DNA from 2 places in the Streptomyces sp. NPDC048523 genome. Region 2 is predicted to be linked to the other one. Evidence: riboswitches for the same ligand, from Rfam matches in the RefSeq annotation. Region 2 holds a riboswitch; the other holds the start of a gene.
What was found. A riboswitch is a leader RNA that binds a small molecule or an ion and turns the genes downstream of it on or off. The one in region 2 is predicted to bind ZMP and ZTP.
Positions count from the first base shown of each region.

Region 1: another riboswitch for ZMP and ZTP. It lies ahead of ACGFWE_RS02500 (bifunctional 5,10-methylenetetrahydrofolate dehydrogenase/5,10-methenyltetrahydrofolate cyclohydrolase); the one in region 2 lies ahead of ACGFWE_RS17760 (glycine hydroxymethyltransferase).

Region 1 is NZ_JBICWQ010000001.1:529,987-539,536, reverse strand. It holds gene ACGFWE_RS02510 (TetR/AcrR family transcriptional regulator) at 124-786, shown strand; gene ACGFWE_RS02505 (glycosyltransferase) at 808-2,031, opposite strand; gene ACGFWE_RS02500 (bifunctional 5,10-methylenetetrahydrofolate dehydrogenase/5,10-methenyltetrahydrofolate cyclohydrolase) at 2,134-2,985, opposite strand; ZMP/ZTP riboswitch at 3,008-3,090, opposite strand; gene ACGFWE_RS02495 (nuclear transport factor 2 family protein) at 3,180-3,545, opposite strand; gene ACGFWE_RS02490 (hypothetical protein) at 3,718-4,008, shown strand; gene ACGFWE_RS02485 (ABC transporter ATP-binding protein) at 4,069-5,823, opposite strand; gene ACGFWE_RS02480 (S-(hydroxymethyl)mycothiol dehydrogenase) at 6,152-7,237, shown strand; gene ACGFWE_RS02475 (MBL fold metallo-hydrolase) at 7,237-7,866, shown strand; partial or broken gene ACGFWE_RS02470 (SDR family oxidoreductase) at 7,961-8,876, shown strand; gene ACGFWE_RS02465 (hypothetical protein) at 8,878-9,045, opposite strand; gene ACGFWE_RS02460 (SDR family NAD(P)-dependent oxidoreductase) at 9,313-9,550, shown strand, end outside.
Region 2 is NZ_JBICWQ010000003.1:420,658-430,207, forward strand. It holds gene ACGFWE_RS17720 (ABC transporter permease) at 1-3, shown strand, start outside; gene ACGFWE_RS17725 (ABC transporter substrate-binding protein) at 5-952, shown strand; gene ACGFWE_RS17730 (isocitrate lyase/phosphoenolpyruvate mutase family protein) at 959-1,681, opposite strand; gene ACGFWE_RS17735 (carboxymuconolactone decarboxylase family protein) at 1,678-2,121, opposite strand; gene ACGFWE_RS17740 (carboxymuconolactone decarboxylase family protein) at 2,118-2,615, opposite strand; gene ACGFWE_RS17745 (PLP-dependent aminotransferase family protein) at 2,662-4,050, shown strand; gene ACGFWE_RS17750 (hypothetical protein) at 4,163-5,026, opposite strand; partial or broken gene ACGFWE_RS17755 (glutathionylspermidine synthase family protein) at 5,056-5,175, shown strand; ZMP/ZTP riboswitch at 5,333-5,422, shown strand; gene ACGFWE_RS17760 (glycine hydroxymethyltransferase) at 5,464-6,915, shown strand; gene ACGFWE_RS17765 (hypothetical protein) at 6,966-7,610, opposite strand; gene ACGFWE_RS17770 (hypothetical protein) at 7,856-8,785, opposite strand; gene ACGFWE_RS17775 (RNA polymerase sigma factor) at 8,772-9,332, opposite strand; gene trpS (tryptophan--tRNA ligase) at 9,475-9,550, shown strand, end outside.

The sequences.
Region 1 (9,550 bases), on a different contig from region 2:
GCGTACTTTCAGATTGAACTTACTGCAAAGTAAGGAAGGGGGGCCCTTCTCCACAAGACTCCGTACACGACAAAATTGCGCTCATACGGGAGGTCGGACGCTCCGGCCCGGGTGGGAGGTGCGGTGACGGGCAGGCTCAGGGCCCCGACCGGTCGCTACGGCGGCAAGACGGCCGCCGAGCGGCAGGCCGAACGACGCCGCCGTTTCCTGGACGCGGCACTCCAGCTCTTCGGGGACACTCCCGGCTACCGCGCCACGACCGTCGCGGCCCTCAGCGAGGCCGCGGGCCTGTCCACCCGCCAGTTCTACGAGGAGTTCCGCACCCTCGAGGACGTCCTGGCCGAGCTTCACCTGGAGGTCAACGACTGGGCGACGGCGGCCGTGGTGGCCGCGGTGACCGATGCGGACCACCTGCCGCTCGCCGAGCGTGCGGCCGCCATCTTCCGCGCGTACGCGGCGAACGTCACCTCCGATTCCCGCCGGGTACGGATCACGTTCGTGGAGATCATCGGCGTCAGCGCGCGGCTGGAGGAGCAGCGGCTGGCCCGTCGGGCGCACTGGGTGGATCTGGTGTGCGCCGAGGCGAACCGGGCCGTCGCGCGGGGGGAGGCGGCCCCGCGCGACTACCGGCTGGCGGCGACCGGGTTCATCGGCAGCGTGAACGGGCTGCTGCACGACTGGAACGCCGGGTGGGTGGACGCGACCTTGGACGAGGTGGTGGAGGAGCTGGTACGGCAGCTGCTGGGGATCCTGCGGCCACCCGGGTGGGAGCCGGTTCGGGCGTGAGCGGGTCGGCGGGCGGGTGCCTCAGAGCCTGTCCACGGCCTCCAGCACCGGCGTCACGCCGTCCTCCCCGCGGATGTGCACCCCGAGTGCCCGCGCCCGCTCCCGGTACCCGGCGTCCCGCGTCACCTGGACCAGGGCCGCCTCCAGCGAGTCGGCGGTCAGGTGTCTCAGCGGTACGGCACGCGGCGCCACGCCCAGCGCGACCAGCCTCGCCGCCCAGAAGCTCTCGTCGAACTGGATCGGCACCGGGACCGCCGGAACCCCGGCGCGCAGGCCCGCGGCCGTCGTGCCCGCGCCCGCGTGATGGACCACCGCCGCCATCCTCGGGAACAGCGCGGAGTGCGGCACCTCGTCGACCGTCAGCATGTCGTCGCCCGTCGCCGACAGGTCCGCCCAGCCGCGCTGGACGACTCCGCGCAGACCGGCCCGGCGCAGCGCCCGCACGATCTCGGCGCTGGTCCGCGCGGGATCGGGCACGGTCGCGCTGCCCAGGCCCACGAACACCGGGGGCGGTCCCGCCTCGATGAACCTCCGCAGGTCGTCGGAGAACGGCGCGTCGCCGTCGTACGGCCACCAGTAGCCCGCCACGTCCAGTCCGGACCGCCAGTCGCGGGGCCGGGCGACCACTCGTGGGCTGAAGCCGTGCAGGACCGGCCAGGCCTGCCGTTCGCGGGTGCGCAGTGCCGCGGCCGGGCCCGTCGGGGGCAGGCCCAGCCGGGACCGTACCGAGGGGAGCGCCGCGGCGAAGACCTGCTCCACCGCCAGGTTCAGGGCCAGCCCGGCGAGCCGGTTGCCCGGGCGGCCCCAGGAGCCGGTGCCCAGTAGCGGTGGCGCGAACTCCCGGGTGGCCGCGAGGGGTTGGAGATTGAGGCCCAGGCTGGGCAGGCTCAGGCCCTCGGCGACGGCGTGGCCCAGTGGGGCCACCGATCCGGACAGGAGCAGGGCGTCGCTCACCCGGGCGGCGGCCACCAGGTCGTCGGCCATCTCCACCGCCAGCGCCCGCGCCATCATGACCACCCGCGCCAGCTTGCCCACGCCGGTCCTGCTGCGGTGCAGGGCCCGACCGCGCGAGGACTCCAGCTCGGTACGGGGATCGACCGGCAGGGCGTGGAAGCCGATGCCGGCCCGCGCCGCGAGCGGTTCGAAGCGGCCGTGGGTGACCAGGGTGACCTCGTGCCCGGCCTGCGCCAGTCCGTGCCCCAGCCCGGTGAACGGGGCCACATCGCCCCGGGAACCCGCTGTCATGATCGCTACCCGCACGACCGACAGTATGGCGCCGGGCCCTGCCTTCCCGCACGAACGACCCGTTCACATCGGCCAGTTCTCGCCTGTCGACGCTGAGCCGGCTCAGCTCTTCCGGGCGGCCGCCTCCGCTGCCTGCACGGTCTGTTCCAGCAGTGTGGCGATGGTCATCGGACCGACCCCGCCCGGCACCGGCGTGATCAGCGAGGCCCGCTCCACCGCGGAGTCGAAGTCGACGTCTCCGACGTTCCCCGCGTTGTAGCCGGCGTCGATCACGACCGCGCCGGGCTTGATGTCCTGGCCCCGGATCAGCCGGGGCCGGCCCACCGCGGCGACCACGATGTCCGCCTCCCGTACGGCCGCCGACAGGTCCGCCGTACGGGAGTGGCAGTAGGTCACCGTGGCGTCCCGGGCGAGCAGCAGCATGCCGGCCGGCTTGCCGAGGATCGCGCTGCGGCCCACGACCACGGCCCGCTTCCCGGCGGGGTCGACGCCGTACTCGTCGAGCAGCCGCATGATTCCGCCCGGCGTGCACGAGACGAAGCCCGGCAGCCCGAAGCTCATCGTCGCGAAGGAGGCGAAGGTGACCCCGTCGACGTCCTTCTCCGGGGCGATGGCCTCGAACGCGGCCCGCTCGTCGATGTGCGGGCCCATCGGGTGCTGGAGCAGGATGCCGTGCACGGCGGGGTCGTCCGAGAGGTTGTGCAGCGTGGCGACCAGTTCCTCGGTGGTGGTGGCCGCGGACAGCTCCACGTGCCGCGACTCGATACCGGCCGTGCGGCAGCGGTTGCGCTTCATCCGGACGTAGGTGACGGACGCGGGGTCCTCGCCGACCAGCACCGTCGCGAGACAGGGCGCCTGTCCGGTGCGCCCGGTGAGGCCGGCCGCCCGCTTGGCGGTGTCCTCGACGATGCGCCGGGCGAGCGCGGTGCCCTCTATGAGCCGTGCCTGGGACATGATCCACTCCTGAGCCGATCGAAGGAATCGCCCAGGCGCACGGCATCGAGTGTGCGGACCGCTCCCCGGTGGTGCTCCACCTCAGCGCCAGTCACGGCCCGGACAGCACAGTAACCGACGCGCCACGTCTCGGTCGGTGCCGGGGGAGGTCCAGGTCAGCCGGGGCGTGATCTGGACCCTCGGCACCTTTCTCGCTACTCGTCCCAGGCCTGGATCATGGTCTGTTCGACGATCTTGCCGTCCCGGAGCGTCAGCATCGACTCGGAGAGGACGCGCATCCCGTCGGAGTAGCGACAGGACTCGCTGAAGGCGACGTGGTCGCCGTCCATGACGCACTGTTCCAGCTTGTGGGTCATGTCGCGGCTGTAGACGTCGTCCAGCATCGCGCTGATCTCGTCCCTGCCGTGCAGCACGGTGGGGTGACTGGGTTGGCTGTTGCGGTCCACGACGCGTATCTCGGCGTCGTCCGCGTAGAGCGACAGAACATTCGCCGCAGAGTTTCCTTCGATGCTGTTGCGCAGTGTTTCGGTGGTGAAGCCGGAGCTTGCCGCGGTGCCCATGGTGACCTCCTTCGAAGGCCGCGGCCCGACGAGAGCGGACCGCGTAGGGCCTGTTTCTTCGAGACTCCTCCGCCGCGGCGGCCACGGCAAGCGCAGACCGGGTGCTCCGCCTGACGGGTGAGGGGCGTCGGCAGGCCGTGTCCGTGAGGGGCCGCCCCGCGTTGCTGAGAACATGATCTCAACTCGACGTATCGTTGCCGCAGTCGGTCTCGCCGTCGGCGTCACCGGCCTCACCGCCCCCCTCGCGAACGCGGCCGACATGGCCGCCCCGGGCGGCGGGCTCAACCCGGTCACCGTGATCGACTCGCTCGCGGCGAGCAGCATCCCCGCGGAGCACCAGGGCGAGATCCCGTCGGTCTCCCGGCAGCTGGCGGGCCTCAACCAGCTCAACGACCTGAACCAGCTGGGCCAGCTCACCGGTCTCGTCGCCCCCGTCACCGGGCTGGTGCCGGCCGTCCACTGACCCTCCCGCACGCAGACGAGGGCCGCCCGGATCACCGGGCGGCCCTCGACGCATGTCCGCTCAGCCCGCCGTGGAAAGGAACTGCGTCGCCGCGAGTTCGCCGTACAAGGGGTCCCCGGCGACCAGTTCCCGATGTGTCCCCACCGCGCGGACCCGCCCCGCGTCCATGACCACGATCCGGTCGGCCATCGTCACCGTGGACAACCGGTGCGCGACGACCAGCACCGTGGTCGTACGCGCCACATCCGCCACCGTGTCCCGCAGGGCCGCCTCGTTCACCGCGTCCAGCTGGGACGTGGCCTCGTCCAACAGCAGCAGCCGAGGCCGCCGCAGCAACGCCCGTGCGATCGACACCCGTTGCCGCTCCCCACCCGACAGCTTGGTCCCCCGGTGCCCGACCAGCGTCTCCAGCCCACTGGGCAGCTTGGCCACCAGACCGTCGAGCCGGGTCGTCTTCAGCACCCGCGCCACCGCGTCCTCGTCCGCGTCCGGATTCCCGAGCAGGAGATTCTCCCGCAGGGACCCCGACAGGACGGGCGCGTCCTGCTCCACGTACCCGATGGCGGACCGGAGTTGAGGCAGATCCCACGCCGCGAGGTCCCGGCCGTCCAGGGTGACGACCCCGGCCTCGGGGTCGTAGAACCGCTCGATCAACGAGAACACCGTCGTCTTGCCCGCGCCAGACGGCCCGACGAACGCCGTCATGCCCCGCGCGGGCACCTCGAAGGTCACTCCGTGATGGACGTACGGCAGATCGTCGGCATACCGGAACCGGACGTCGGTGAAGGCGACGGAAGCCGGCGCGGCCCCGTCGGCGGGCAACGGCGCGGGCGGCGCGGCCGGTTCGGCGGGCAGCCGCAGCGCCTCCTGGATCCGGGCGAGCGCCGCGGCTCCCGTCTGGTACTGCGTGATCGCACCGACTACCTGCTGGATCGGCGACATCAGATAGAACACGTACAGCAGGAACGCGACCAGGGTGCCGACCTCGATGGCACCGGTCGCGACCCGCGCGCCGCCCACCGCGAGCACCGTGATGAACGCGATCTGCATCGCCAGCCCTGCCGTATTGCCCGCGGCCGCCGACCACTTGGCGGCCCGCACGCTCTGCCGCCACGACTCCTCGGCCGCCGCGTGCAGCGTCCGCTCCTCCCGGTGCTCGGCGCCGGACGCCTTGACCGTGCGCAGCGCGCCGAGGATGCGTTCCAGTGCGGCACCCATCACGCCGACGGCGTCCTGGGCCTGTCGGCTCGCCCGGTTGCTGCGTGGCACGATCACACCGAGGACGGTGCCCGCCACCAGGATGACCGCCAGCGTGACGCCCAGCAGCACCGGGTCGACCAGGCCCATCATCACCACGGTCGCCACCAGAGTGAGCCCGCCGGTCCCGAGGCCCACGAGCGAGTCGGTGGTGACCTCGCGCAGCAGGGTGGTGTCCGAGGTGATGCGCGCCATCAGGTCGCCGGGTTCGGTGCGGTCCACGGCCGTGATGCGCAGGCGCAGCAGATACGACGACAGCGCCCGCCGCGCACCCAGCACCACCGACTCCGCGGTGCGCCGCAGCACATACGAACCCAGCGCCCCCACCGCCGCGTTGCCTACCACCAGCACCGACATGACGAGCAACGCGCCGGTGATCGTGCGGTCGTGGGACAGGTCGTCGATCAACTCCCGGGCCACCAGCGGCAGCAGCAGACCGGTGGCGCCCGTCAGCAGCGACAGCACGGCACCCGCGAGCAGGGTCCACCGGTGCGGCCGTACGTATCCGAGGAGCAGCCGCCAGGTGGGAAGGCCGGTCTCCGTCTCGGTGCTGCTCACGGTGCTCCTTCGGGCCCGACGGCGTGCGGAGCCTTCAGGCTACGTCCGCGTTCCCGCGCGGCGCGGACCAGGATGCGACCGGGACGGCGTGATCGAGATGAGCGAGACGGAGCTGCCGCAGTGGCTGAGCGATCCCGAGATCCGGACGGCGGCCGCCCGGACACCGCCCCGCCGGTGGCCACAGGGGGAGGTCACCGGCGCGAACAGAGAGCCCTCGGGCCGGCGCCGCGCGGAAGGGCCCGGCGGTTCCCGGTCTGCCGTGCCGTTACCGATCAGTCGCGCGTAGGGTCGAAGGGACGTGCACCGGGCGACGGAAAGGGTCAGGACCATGGCGCAGGAGGTACGCGGAGTGATCGCACCCGGCAAGGACGAGCCGGTACGGGTGGAGACGATCGTGGTGCCCGATCCGGGGCCGGGAGAAGCCGTCGTCCAGGTACAGGCCTGCGGGGTGTGTCACACCGACCTGCACTACAAGCAGGGCGGGATCAACGACGACTTTCCCTTCCTGCTCGGCCACGAGGCCGCCGGTGTCGTGGAGTCGGTCGGCGAGGGGGTGACCGATGTCGCGCCCGGCGACTTCGTGATCCTCAACTGGCGTGCCGTGTGCGGCAATTGCCGCGCCTGTCTGCGCGGGCGGCCCTGGTACTGCTTCAACACCCACAACGCGAAGCAGAAGATGACCCTCACCGACGGCACCGAGCTCTCGCCCGCCCTGGGCATCGGCGCCTTCGCCGAGAAGACGCTGGTCGCCGCCGGACAGTGCACCAAGGTCGACCCGTCGGTGTCGGCCGCCGTCGCGGGGCTCCTGGGCTGCGGCGTGATGGCCGGTATCGGCGCCGCGATCAACACGGGGAACGTCGGCCGGGGCGACACCGTCGCCGTCATCGGCTGCGGTGGCGTCGGTGACGCGGCGATCGCCGGCTCGAACCTCGCGGGCGCGGCGAAGATCATCGCCGTGGACATCGACGACCGGAAGCTGGAGAAGGCCCGCACGATGGGCGCGACCCACACCGTGAACTCCAAGGACACGGACCCGGTGGAGGCGATCCGCGAGCTGACCGGCGGTTTCGGCGCCGACGTCGTCATCGAGGCGGTCGGCCGCCCCGAGACGTACAAGCAGGCCTTCTACGCCCGTGACCTCGCCGGCACGGTCGTCCTCGTCGGCGTGCCCACCCCCGAGATGAAGCTGGAGCTGCCGCTCCTCGACGTCTTCGGGCGCGGCGGCTCCCTCAAGTCGTCCTGGTACGGCGACTGCCTGCCCTCCCGCGACTTCCCCATGCTGATCGACCTGCATCTGCAGGGCCGCCTGGACCTGGAGGCGTTCGTGAGCGAGACCATCCAACTCGACGAGGTGGAGAAGGCGTTCGAGCGCATGCACCACGGCGACGTCCTGCGCTCGGTGGTGGTGCTCTGATGTCCGTCCGCATCGAACGTCTCGTCACCTCCGGGCAGTTCAGCCTCGACGGCGGCACCTGGGACGTCGACAACAACGTCTGGATCGTCGGTGACGACCACGAGGCGATCGTCATCGACGCCGCCCACGACGCCGACGCCATCGTGGAGGCGGTGGGGGACCGCAGGCTGACCGCGATCGTCTGCACCCACGCCCACAACGACCACATCGACGCCGCACCCGCCCTCGCCGACCGCACCGGCGCCACGATCTGGCTGCACCCCGACGACCTGCCGCTGTGGAAGCAGACCCACCCCGACCGCGACCCCGACGCCCATCTGCGCGACGGCCATGTCATCGAGGCCGCGGGCGCCGATCTCAGGGTGCTGCACACCCCTGGCCACGCGCCGGGCGCCGTGTGCCTCTACGACCCGGGCCTCGGCACCGTCTTCACCGGCGACACCCTCTTCCAGGGCGGTCCGGGCGCCACCGGACGCTCCTACTCCCACTTCCCGACGATCATCGACTCGATCCGTGACCGCCTGCTGGCCCTGCCGCCCGAGACGAAGGTCCTCACCGGGCACGGCGACCCGACCACGATCGGCGCCGAGGCGCCGCACCTGCAGGAATGGATCGACCGCGGTCACTGACGCCGACCGGGTGACCTGCTCGTAAATCACGACAGAGGTTGTCCGGCTTCCCGGTCATGCTCGAAGAGACATCGGGCACAACGGGAGGTCGGACATGTCACAGCCGCTGCAGGGCAAGGTCGCGCTGGTCGCCGGGGCGACCCGGGGAGCCGGGCGCGGTATCGCCGTGGAGCTCGGGGCGGCGGGCGCCACCGTCTACGTCACCGGACGCAGCACCCGGGCCCGCCGCTCCGAGTACGACCGCCCCGAGACCGTCGAGGACACCGCCGACCTCGTCACCGCGGCCGGCGGCCGGGGCATCGCCGTACCCACCGACCACCTGGACCCCGCGCAGGTCCGCTCGCTCGTCGACCGGATCGCCGGCGAGCAGGGCCGCCTCGACGTCCTCGTCAACGACATCTGGGGCGGTGAACACCTCTTCGCATGGGACAGCCCGGTGTGGGAGCACGACCTCGACAACGGCCTGCGCCTGCTCAGGCTCGCGATCGAGACGCATGCGATCACCAGTCACCACGCCCTGCCCCTGCTGCTGCGCCGGCCCGGCGGCCTGGTCGTCGAGATGACCGACGGAACCGACGCCTACAACCGCGAGAACTACCGCGTCTCCTTCTTCTACGACCTCGCCAAGACGTCCGTCCTGCGCATGGCGTTTCTCCCTCGGCCACGAACTCGGCCCGCGCGGCGCCACCGCCGTCGCCCTGACCCCGGGCTGGCTGCGCTCGGAGATGATGCTCGACCATTTCGGGGTGCGGGAGGACAACTGGCGCGACGCCCTCGGCCGCGTCCCCCACTTCGCCATCTCGGAGACCCCGCGCTATGTGGGCCGGGCCGTCGCCGCGCTGGCCGCCGACCCCGAGGTGGCCCGCTTCAACGGCACGTCTCTCGACAGCGGCTCGCTCGCCCGGACGTACGGCTTCACTGACGTCGACGGCAGCCGTCCCGACGCCTGGCGGTACATGGTCGAGGTCCAGGACGCGGGCAAGCCGGCGGACGTGACGGGTTACCGCTAGATCAGGAGGGGCGCACCGGCGGCAGCTGCCACCGCACCGCGAGGCCCGGTGGCAGTGCCAGGTCGTCGCGTACGGCGGCGTAGTAGCCGTCCCGCCCGTTGCGATGCCGCTCGAGCAGCGCCCGCCACGCCGCCGGATCGCGCGTCCCGTCGCGCAGGAACTGCTCCATCTTGAAGGAGTGCCTCCCCGTCCGGGTCCCGGGCGAGCGTGGACTCCGCCGGCAGCGGGGCGGCCTCCCGTATGTGGCGGTCGTGCGCAGCGACCGCGCGCCTTCACCGTGAAAGGCGGCCCGTTGGGAGGAGCGGCGGCTGGCCGTGTACTCCGCGAACCGAGTGCGCCGATGACGACACCGATGAGCGCGGGGAGTTGCTGTATGAACGCGGCCATGGACGCACGGTATCTGCCCCGTTGATCACCGACGGGCTATCTTCGGCCCATGACCCACACCAAGCGCTTCGAGGGATACGCGGCTCTGGTCACGGGCGCCGCCCGCGGGATCGGCGCGGCGGCGGCCCGCCGGCTCGCCGAGGAGGGGGCATGGGTCGTGCTGGCCGACCGCGACGGGCCGGGGGTCGAGAACACCGCCGCTCGCCTGCGTGACCAGGGTCTCACCGCCCGGGCGGCGGAGTGCGACGTGGCGGACCGTACGGCGGTGGAGGCAGCGGTCGCCCATG
Region 2 (9,550 bases):
TGACATGCGACTTCGTACGATCGCCGCGATGAGCTCGCTGGTGCTGCTCACCGGCTGCGGTGCCGCCGACATGACCAAGCAGGCCTCGCCCTTCGCCAACGCCCAGGGGGCCAAGAGCCTGACCCTGTCCGTGCAGTCCTGGGTCGGTGCGCAGGCCAACGTGGCCGTCGCCCAGTACCTGTTGGAGCACAAACTCGGCTACCGCGTCGACACCGTCCAGGTCGACGAGGTCCCCGCCTGGGACGCGCTCAGCCAGGGCCGGGTCGACGCCATCCTGGAGGACTGGGGCCACCCCGAGCAGGAACAGCGGTACGTCAAGGACAAGAAGACGATCACGCCGGGCGGCGGACTAGGCGTGACCGGGCACATCGGCTGGTACGTCCCGACGTACTTCGCCAAGCAGCACCCGGACGTCACCAACTGGAAGAACCTCAACAAGTACGCCTCCCAGCTGCGCACCGCGGAGAGCGGCGGCAAGGGCCAGCTGATGGACGGCTCCCCGTCCTACGTCACCAACGACAAGGCGCTGGTGAAGAACCTGGGCCTGGACTACCAGGTGGTCTTCGCCGGTTCGGAGGCCGCGCAGATCACCCAGATGAAACAGTTCGCCAAGGAGAAGAAGCCCTTCCTCACCTACTGGTACGCCCCCCAGTGGCTGTTCGAGAAGGTCCCGATGACCGAGGTGAAGCTGCCCCCCTACAAGGAGGGCTGCGACGCGGACCCGGCGAAGATCAAGTGCGCCTATCCGCACACCCCGCTCCAGAAGTACCTCAACACGGACTTCGCCAAGTCCGGCGGCAGGGCGGCGGCCTTCCTCAAGAAGTTCAAGTGGACGACCGAGGACCAGAACCAGGTCTCCCTGATGATCGCCGACCAGAAGCTGACACCGGAGGACGCGGCGAAGAAGTGGGTGGACAGCCACCCCTCCACGTGGAAGGCGTGGCTGTCCTGAACGCGGCTACTTCTGGAGACTGTCGGCGATCTCCCGCAACTGCCGGGCCGCCCTGCGCTGGAGCCCCGGCCCGAACGTGACGCGAGTGGCCCCGAGTCCACCGAGTTCGGTGGGCGAGGGGCCCTCGCCGTCCAGCCGCCCCAACACGTTGAGCGGCCCCTGGATCCCGGACCGCAGCAACGGCAGTACGTCCGCCGGGGCGCCGATCGGATAGACGCAGTCGGCACCCGCGGCGACATACAGCGCGGCCCGCTCGATGGCCCGCTCGGGATCGCCGTCGCCGTAGGCGAACGTGTCCACGCGGGCGTTGACGAACAGCCGGTCACCGGCCGCGTACCGGACTTCGGCGAGCCAGTCGGCGTGCCGGCGTGGGTCCTTGAGGGTTCCTTTCTCGGAGTCCTCCAGGTTGCAGCCCACGGCCCCCGCCTCCAGCAGCCGCTCCACCAGCTCCCTCGGGGCCAGCCCGTACCCGCCCTCGACGTCCGCCGACACCGGGATGTCCACGGCCCCGCAGACGCGCGCCACCGCGGCGAACATCTCGTCGGCCGGCGTCGACCCGTCCTCGTGGCCGAGCGCGGCCGCGATCCCCGCGCTGGGCGTGGCGAGCGCCGGGAACCCGACCTCCTCGCACACCCGGGCGCTGACCGCGTCCCAGGGACCGGGCAGGACGAGGGGATCGCCCGGGAGGCGGCTGCGGTGCAGGCCGCGAAAGACGTCCACCTTGCTCACGGTCGGTACCCCCCGGGCGGGATCCGGCGGGCGACCATCACCCGGTTCCAGTTGTTGATGGCGACGATCAGCCCGATGAGATGGGCGAGTCGGCCGTCGTCGAAGTGCTTGGCGGCGCCGGCGTACACGTCGTCCGGCACGAAACCGTCCGTCAGGACCGTCACCGCCTCGGTCAGCGCGAGCGCGGCCCGCTCCCGCTCGTCGAAGACGCCCTCCGCCTCCTCCCACGCGGCCAGCAGGTCCAACTGGCGCTCACTCACCCCGTGCTCGCGGGCGATCGCCAGATGCATGTCCAGGCAGAACGCGCAGTGGTTGAGCTGCGAGGCCCGGATGACGACCAGTTCGGCGAGGGCCGGGTCGCCGAGTCCCTGTTTCGCGGTGGCGCTGAGCGCGGACAGGGCCCGGCCGACCTCGCGGTCCAGGACGTCCGTACGGCTCACTGGTGCTGCCCCGCCTCGTAGTGGCCCGGGACCATACGGCACGTCACACCGAACCGGTTCCACGCGTTGATCACCGTGATCGCGGCGATCAGCTGGGCCAGCTCCGCCTCCTCGAAGTGCTTGGCCGCGTGCTCGTACACCTCGTCCGGCACGAAGCCGTCGGTGAGGACCGTGACCGCGTCGGTCAGTTCGAGGGCCGCGACCTCCTTCTCCGTGTAGAAGTGCTTCGACTCCTCCCATGCCCCGAGCTGGATGATCCGCTCGACGCTCTCACCGGCCGCGAGGGCGTCCTTGGAGTGCATGTCGACGCAGAACGCGCAGTGGTTGATCTGCGAGGCGCGGATCTTCACCAGCTCGAGGAGCCGGGGGTCGAGGCCGCGCCGGGCGGCCGTGTCGAGGCGGAGCATCGCCTTGTAGACCTCGGGGGCGTGCTGGGCCCAGGACAGGCGGGGCGGGTGTTCGGGGCTGTACCGGACGGTTTCCTCTGTGGTCATGTCTCGACCCTAGGAGCCGGGCAGCCCAAGGGTATGGTCCACTTTCATGGCGAAACTCCGGGCCACTTTCGGCATCGACCTGCATCTGGAACCCACCGGAGGGGGCGTCCGGCGGGGCCTCACCGACGCCCTGCGCGAGGCCGTCCGCACCGGCCGTCTCGCCCCCGGCACCCGGCTGCCCTCCTCCCGCGCCCTCGCCGCCGACCTGGGCATCGCCCGCAACACCGTCGCCGACGCCTACGCCGACCTGGTCGCCGAGGGCTGGCTCACCGCCCGCCAGGGCTCGGGCACCCACGTCTCGCAGCGAACGGTGGTCCCGCCCACCGGCCCCGCACCCCGCCCCCGCGAACCCGGGCGCCCCACCCACAACCTCGTGCCCGGCACCCCCGACCTCGCCTCCTTCCCGCGCGCGGAATGGCTCAAGGCCGCCCGCCGCGCCCTCGCCACCGCCTCCTACCAGGCCCTCGACTACGGCGATCCGCGCGGGCGCATCGAACTGCGCACCGCCCTCGCCGAGTACCTCTCCCGCGCCCGCGGGGTGCGCGCCGACCCCGAACACATCCTGGTCTGCGCCGGTATCTCGCACGGCCTGCGCCTCCTCGGCGCGGTGCTGCGGGCCCGGGGCGCCCGCACGGTCGCCGTGGAGTCGTACGGCCTCGACGTGCACTGGAACCTGCTCGATGCCGCCGGTCTGCGGACCGTGCCGCTGCCGTTCGACGAACGCGGCACGGACCCGGGGGAGTTGACCGACCAGGACGCGGTGCTGCTCACCCCCGCCCACCAGTTCCCGATGGGCGGCACCCTGCACCGCGACCGCCGTTCGGCCGTCGTCGAGTGGGCGCGCCGCACCGGCGGGGTGGTCGTCGAGGACGACTACGACGGCGAGTTCCGCTACGACCGCCAGCCCGTCGGCGCCCTCCAGGGCCTGGACCCCGACCACGTCGTCCACGCGGGCACAGCCAGCAAGTCCCTCGCCCCCGGCCTCCGGCTGGGCTGGCTGGTGCTGCCGCCCGGCCTCATGGAGGAGGTGCTGACCGCCAAGGGCGGCATCGACTCCTGCGGCTCCCTCGACCAGCTGACCCTCGCCGAGTTCCTCGTCTCCGGTGCCTACGACCGCCATGTGCGCGCCGCCCGACTGCGCTACCGGCGCCGCCGCGACGCCCTCGTCGCCGAGCTCGCGCGGCGGGCCCCGAAGGTCCACGCCACCGGGATCGCGGCCGGTCTGCACGTGGTGCTGCGGCTCCCGCCGGGCACCGAGCAGTCGGCGCTGCGGGCGGCGGCCTGGCAGGGCCTCGCGGTCCACGGACTGCACCGCTACCAGCACCCCGAGGCCACCGTCGAGCGACGCGACGCACTCGTCGTGGGCTACGGCACACCGCCGGACCACGCCTGGTCGGGAGCGCTGGAGGCGCTGTGCGCGGTGCTGCCCGAATGACGCCGCGACGGGATCCGCAGGGCCGACGGCTCGGCGATTTCGGCGTGGTGGTCCGGGAGGCGCACCACCTCTCACTCCATCGAGCCGCACCGGGCAGTAACTCAAGCGACCCTTACGGGATGCGGAGAGGGGACTGCGGAGCCGAATGCTCCGGGGCCTCCCCGAACCTGGCCAGCGCCAGCGCCCCCGCGACGGCCACCGCGAAACCCAGCACCGCCACCCACGTCAGCCCCTCCCGGGTACGGTCCCCGAGCCACACCACCCCCACCAGCGCGGGCCCGATCGTCTCCCCGATCACCATCCCGGCGGTCGCCGTGGTCACCGACCCCCGCTGCAGCGCCGAGGTCAGCGACAGAAAGGCCGCACCACCGCCGACGAGGAGCGCGTACGTCGCCGGGTTGGCCAGCAGTGCCGACGGCGCGAGCGAGTCGATCAGGCGTACCGCCACCTCGACCACCCCGAACCCGAACCCGGCACCCAGCCCGAGCGCCAACGCCCGCCCCCGGTCCGGCAGTCGCCCACCCAGCAGTGCCAGGGCCAGCACCGCCAGGGCCGTCCCGAGCATCGCGTACTTCAAGGCCGCAGGGCCGCCCCGGTCGCCCTCCGTCCCGGACGCGATCCCCAGCAGCGCCATCCCCGCGCACACCACCCCGACCGCGCCCCACTCGGCCCCGCTCAGCCGAACCCGCAGCAGCCGCGCCGACACCACCGCGGTCACCGCGAGACTCGACGCGAGCGCCGCGCCGACCGCATAGATCGGGACCGACCGCAACGCGGCGATCTGCAACAGGAAGCCCACCCCGTCCAGGGCCAGCCCCGCCAGATACCGCCACTGCCGCACCGCCCGCAGGAACAGCGTCACCGCGAACGCCGTCCCCTCGCCGTCACCGCCGCCCGCGTCCGCCGCACGCGCCGCCATCGCCTGCAGCACGGTGGCCGTGCCGAAGCAGACCGCGGCACCCAGAGCACACACCATTCCGAAGAGCACGAAGTGACCTTAGGGGCAACCACGTCGTCCTCGGCGCCTGGATCGTGGAGAACGAGTCGGCGGGCCTGGGCATCCGGGAGTCCTCCGGCCTGGTCACCGACGAGTACGCGCGCTTTCTGCCGCATGTGATCCTCTGAGGCCGGTGAGGGCCCTCGGGCCGGAGTGCCGACGAGCTGGGCTGCGAGACCCGGAACCCGCCCGGCGCCCGACCCCGGAACCCGCCGCCCGGCCTCGAAGCCGTCGCTCGCATGGTGGACGTCGCGCAGGTGCCCTTCGGCGTGCCCGGTAGGCTGGCCGGCAGGCCGTGACTGGCGCGCAGGGATGGGACGGACCATCGGGGAGCGGCCTGTGAGTGACCAAGTGCCGTGCGCCTGGGCCGAACCGTGATCCGTGACCGCTTCAAGCCACGCAGCCCGGAGGCCGCCATGTCAGAGCAGCAGCCCCTGTCCACCGAGTCCACGGCCTTCCGCGCCGCCCTCGACGTGATCCGCGCCGTCGAGCCGCGCGTAGCCGACGCCATCGGCCAGGAGGTCCACGACCAGCGCGAGATGCTCAAGCTGATCGCCTCCGAGAACTACGCCTCCCCGGCCACCCTCCTCGCGATGGGCAACTGGTTCAGCGACAAGTACGCCGAGGGCACCATCGGCCGCCGCTTCTACGCCGGCTGCCGCAACGTCGACACCGTCGAGTCCCTGGCCGCCGAGCACGCAAGGGAGCTCTTCGGCGCCCGGCACGCCTACGTCCAGCCGCACTCCGGCATCGACGCCAACCTCGTCGCCTTCTGGTCCGTCCTCGCCCAGCGCGTGGAGGTCCCCGCCCTGGAGAAGGCCGGCGTCCGCCAGGTCAACGACCTCTCCGACGCCGACTGGGCCGAGCTCCGCCAGGCCTTCGGCAACCAGCGCATGCTCGGCATGTCCCTGGACGCCGGCGGCCACCTCACCCACGGCTTCCGCCCCAACATCTCCGGCAAGATGTTCGACCAGCGCTCCTACGGCACCGACCCCGCCACCGGCCTTGTCGACTACGACGCGCTGCGCGCCTCGGCCCGCGAGTTCAAGCCGCTGATCATCGTCGCCGGCTACTCGGCCTACCCCCGGCTGGTGAACTTCCGGATCATGCGCGAGATCGCCGACGAGGTCGGCGCCACGCTCATGGTCGACATGGCCCACTTCGCCGGTCTCGTCGCCGGCAAGGTCCTCACCGGCGACTTCGACCCGGTCCCGCACGCCCAGATCGTCACGACCACCACCCACAAGTCCCTGCGCGGCCCGCGCGGCGGCATGGTGCTGTGCGACGACTCCCTCAAGGACCAGGTCGACCGCGGCTGCCCGATGGTCCTCGGCGGCCCGCTCCCGCACGTCATGGCCGCCAAGGCCGTCGCCCTCGCCGAGGCCCGGCAGCCCTCCTTCCAGGACTACGCCCAGCGGATCGTCGACAACTCCCGCGCCCTGGCCGAGGGCCTGATGCGCCGTGGCGCCACCCTGGTCACCGGCGGCACCGACAACCACCTCAACCTGATCGACGTGACCTCCTCCTACGGCCTCACCGGCCGCCAGGCCGAGGCCGCCCTGCTCGACTCGGGCATCGTCACCAACCGCAACGCCATCCCGGCCGACCCCAACGGCGCCTGGTACACCTCCGGCATCCGCATCGGCACCCCCGCCCTGACCACCCGTGGTCTCGGCACCGCCGAGATGGACGAGGTCGCCGGTCTCATCGACCGAGTCCTCACCACCACGGAGCCCGGCACCACCAAGTCGGGGGCGCCCTCCAAGGCCCAGCACGTCCTGGACCCGAAGGTCGCGGACGAGATCTCCCACCGGGCCACCGACCTCGTTGCCGGTTTCCCGCTGTACCCGGAGATCGACCTCGGCTGACCCCCGTCCTCTGTCGAGTCCTCTCTTGAGTTGTCAAAGACCGGTGACTCCTAGAGATCGATGAGTTCCTGACGTGGTTCGTCCCGCGGCGGTCCGGCTCCTGGCCCGGCCGCCGCGCGGCGTATCAGCCGCGTGCCGCCGGCCCCCGCGGCGAATCCCACGACGAGCCCCGGTACTGCCCACCACACGCCACGCTCCGGACCGGACGCACCCTTGGCCCCCTCGCCCTGACCCTGACCGGCACCGCCCGCGAGGCCCGCCCGGTCCAGCCGGTCGAACACCGCCCGGGGAGCCCGGTGCCAGCGAATGTCGTCGTCCTCCTGCTCCGGTGCCGGATCCGAGCGCACCCACGGCGTGCCGTCCCCGGCCAGGAACAGCTGGTCCTGCCGCGCCACCGCCACATCACCACCCGGCGCCGAATCCGTCCGGGGCCAGCCGCCCACCCCCGTCAGCCCCCACACCACGGTGAACCGCACCGGCGGATACCGGCCCTCCCCCCAGGCGTCCGAGACCCGCTCCGTGCCCGTGTATGTGGGCTGCAGCAACTCCCACAGACGCGTGAAGTACGGCTCGTCGGCACGCACGGCCTTCGTCCGCCCCGAGCCGCCGGTGACGACCATCGCCAGGTCGGGCCTGTCCAGGCCCGCCTCCCGCGCCGGCGGTGGCGCCGCGTCGGCCGCGGGCGCCGCGAACACGGTCACCGCCGCCACCGCCGGTGCGAGCACCGCGAGTGCCCTGCGCGGCCCGAGCCGCAGTTTTGCCAGTGTGCTCCGCACTGTCGTCCCCCTCGATCGACGCACCCACGCTTCCCCAAGCTCGCGAGCACCTCCTTTCGTCACCCATCACGCATGTCCTGCCGCGGCCCCGGCTTCCCGCGCAGCGAGCCGCGTGTCACTTCTGGTACACCGCCCGGCCCGGCGGGGTTCCCACCTCGCCCGCACTAATCCGAGGGCTTCCCGGCACCCTTGCTCCCGGGCTCGCCGAGGGACCGCGCGATCTCCACGGCCCGCGCCTTCGACGCGACCCCCTCCAGCCGCAGCGTCACCTCCGGCACGTCCAAGACGTCCGACCCGTGCGTCCACAGCAGCGTCGGCCCGGCAGTGCGCTGCTCGCGGGTGTAGTGGGAGCCCGCCGCGTCCACCAGCCAGAAACTCAGCAGGTGCGGTCGCGGAAACCACAGAGCCGTGTCCTTGACCGCTTCGAGGCCCGAGGGGTCCGAGGAGTCCCCGCGCAGCGAGAGCCACTCCGGCTGCTCCCGCACACTCTTGGTGAAGCCGATGTCCAGACGGGCCGGGTACTCGTCCAGCCGGACGGTGCGCCCCCGCTCACGCCAGCACAGGCTCACCAGGGACCGCCCCCGCGGCTCGGCCGTCACCGTGACCACGTCCGGAGCGCCGAGCGTGGCCGGCACCAGTGGCTCGAACCCCGCCCGCCGCTCGGCCTGTCCCAGCGACACCGAGCGCCCACAACCGGGCACCTCGGCCCCCGGTGAGGGCACCGCCGAGGGGTCGTACCGCACCTCGACCCCGCCGAAGTCGAACCAGTCCAGGACAGCCGCCCGCACCGGAGGTGTGAGCGCGAGGACCGCCAGCAGCCCGCACAGGCTCGCGGCCAGCGAACGCCACCGCGCCCGCGTCCACCGCCGCACCGCCCGCAGCCGCTCACCGGGGCCCGGCGCCCGGGCCACCGGGACCGGCAGCCGCTCGGCGAGTATCTGCTCCAGCACCCGCTCCACCATCGACTCGGACCTGCCCGCACCCGGCGCGTCCAGCGAACGCCCGAGCGCCCGCAGCTCCTCGGGCAGCCGGGACGCACGCTCCCGCGCGCTCCCGTCGGCGCCCTCACCGCCGTAGGCCTCACCCACGCTCATCACCCCCTTCCCGGGGCTCGACATCGGGCAGCAGCTTGCCGAGCTTGCGCAGCGCGCGGTTCAGACGGGACTTCACCGTCCCCCGGGGCCAGCCCAGGGCCTGGGCCGTCTCGGACTCGTCCATCTCCAGCAGATAGCGGTAGGTGACGACCAGCCGGTGTTCCTCGCTCAGCCTCTCCAGCGCGGACTCCAGTGCGGCGCGGCGCTCTATCTCCACGGCCGCGACCGCCGGGTCCGCCGATTCCGGTATCAGCGGCTCGGCCTCCGCGAAGGCCGCCTCGCGACCGACGAGGGTGCGCTGGCGTGCCGCCGTGCGCACCGTGTTCCTCGTCTCATTGGCCACGATGGACATGAACCACGGCTTGAAAGCCGAGCCCTCCCTGAAGCGGCCGAGCGAGCAGTACGCCTTGACGAAGGCCTGCTGCACCACGTCCTCCGCGTCCGCACCCGCCCCGAGCGCGGTGGCCGCTCGCATCGCCAGACCGGTATGGGCCCGCACCAGCTCCGCGTACGCCTCCGGATCCCCGGCGCGTACGCGTGCGATCACCGCGGCCTCATCGACGATGCGGCCCCCCTCCCGCGTCCTCACACGATGGATACACCGCCCGGACCGAATCGGTTCCCACCCGTGGCACATCTGTTTCCGGCTGGTTCCGGATCGCCCCCCGGCACCTGAGAGAATGGTGGGCATGGCTTCAGACCGACCCCGCGTGCTCTCCGGAATCCAGCCCACCGCAGGCTCGTTCCACCTCGGCAACTACCTCG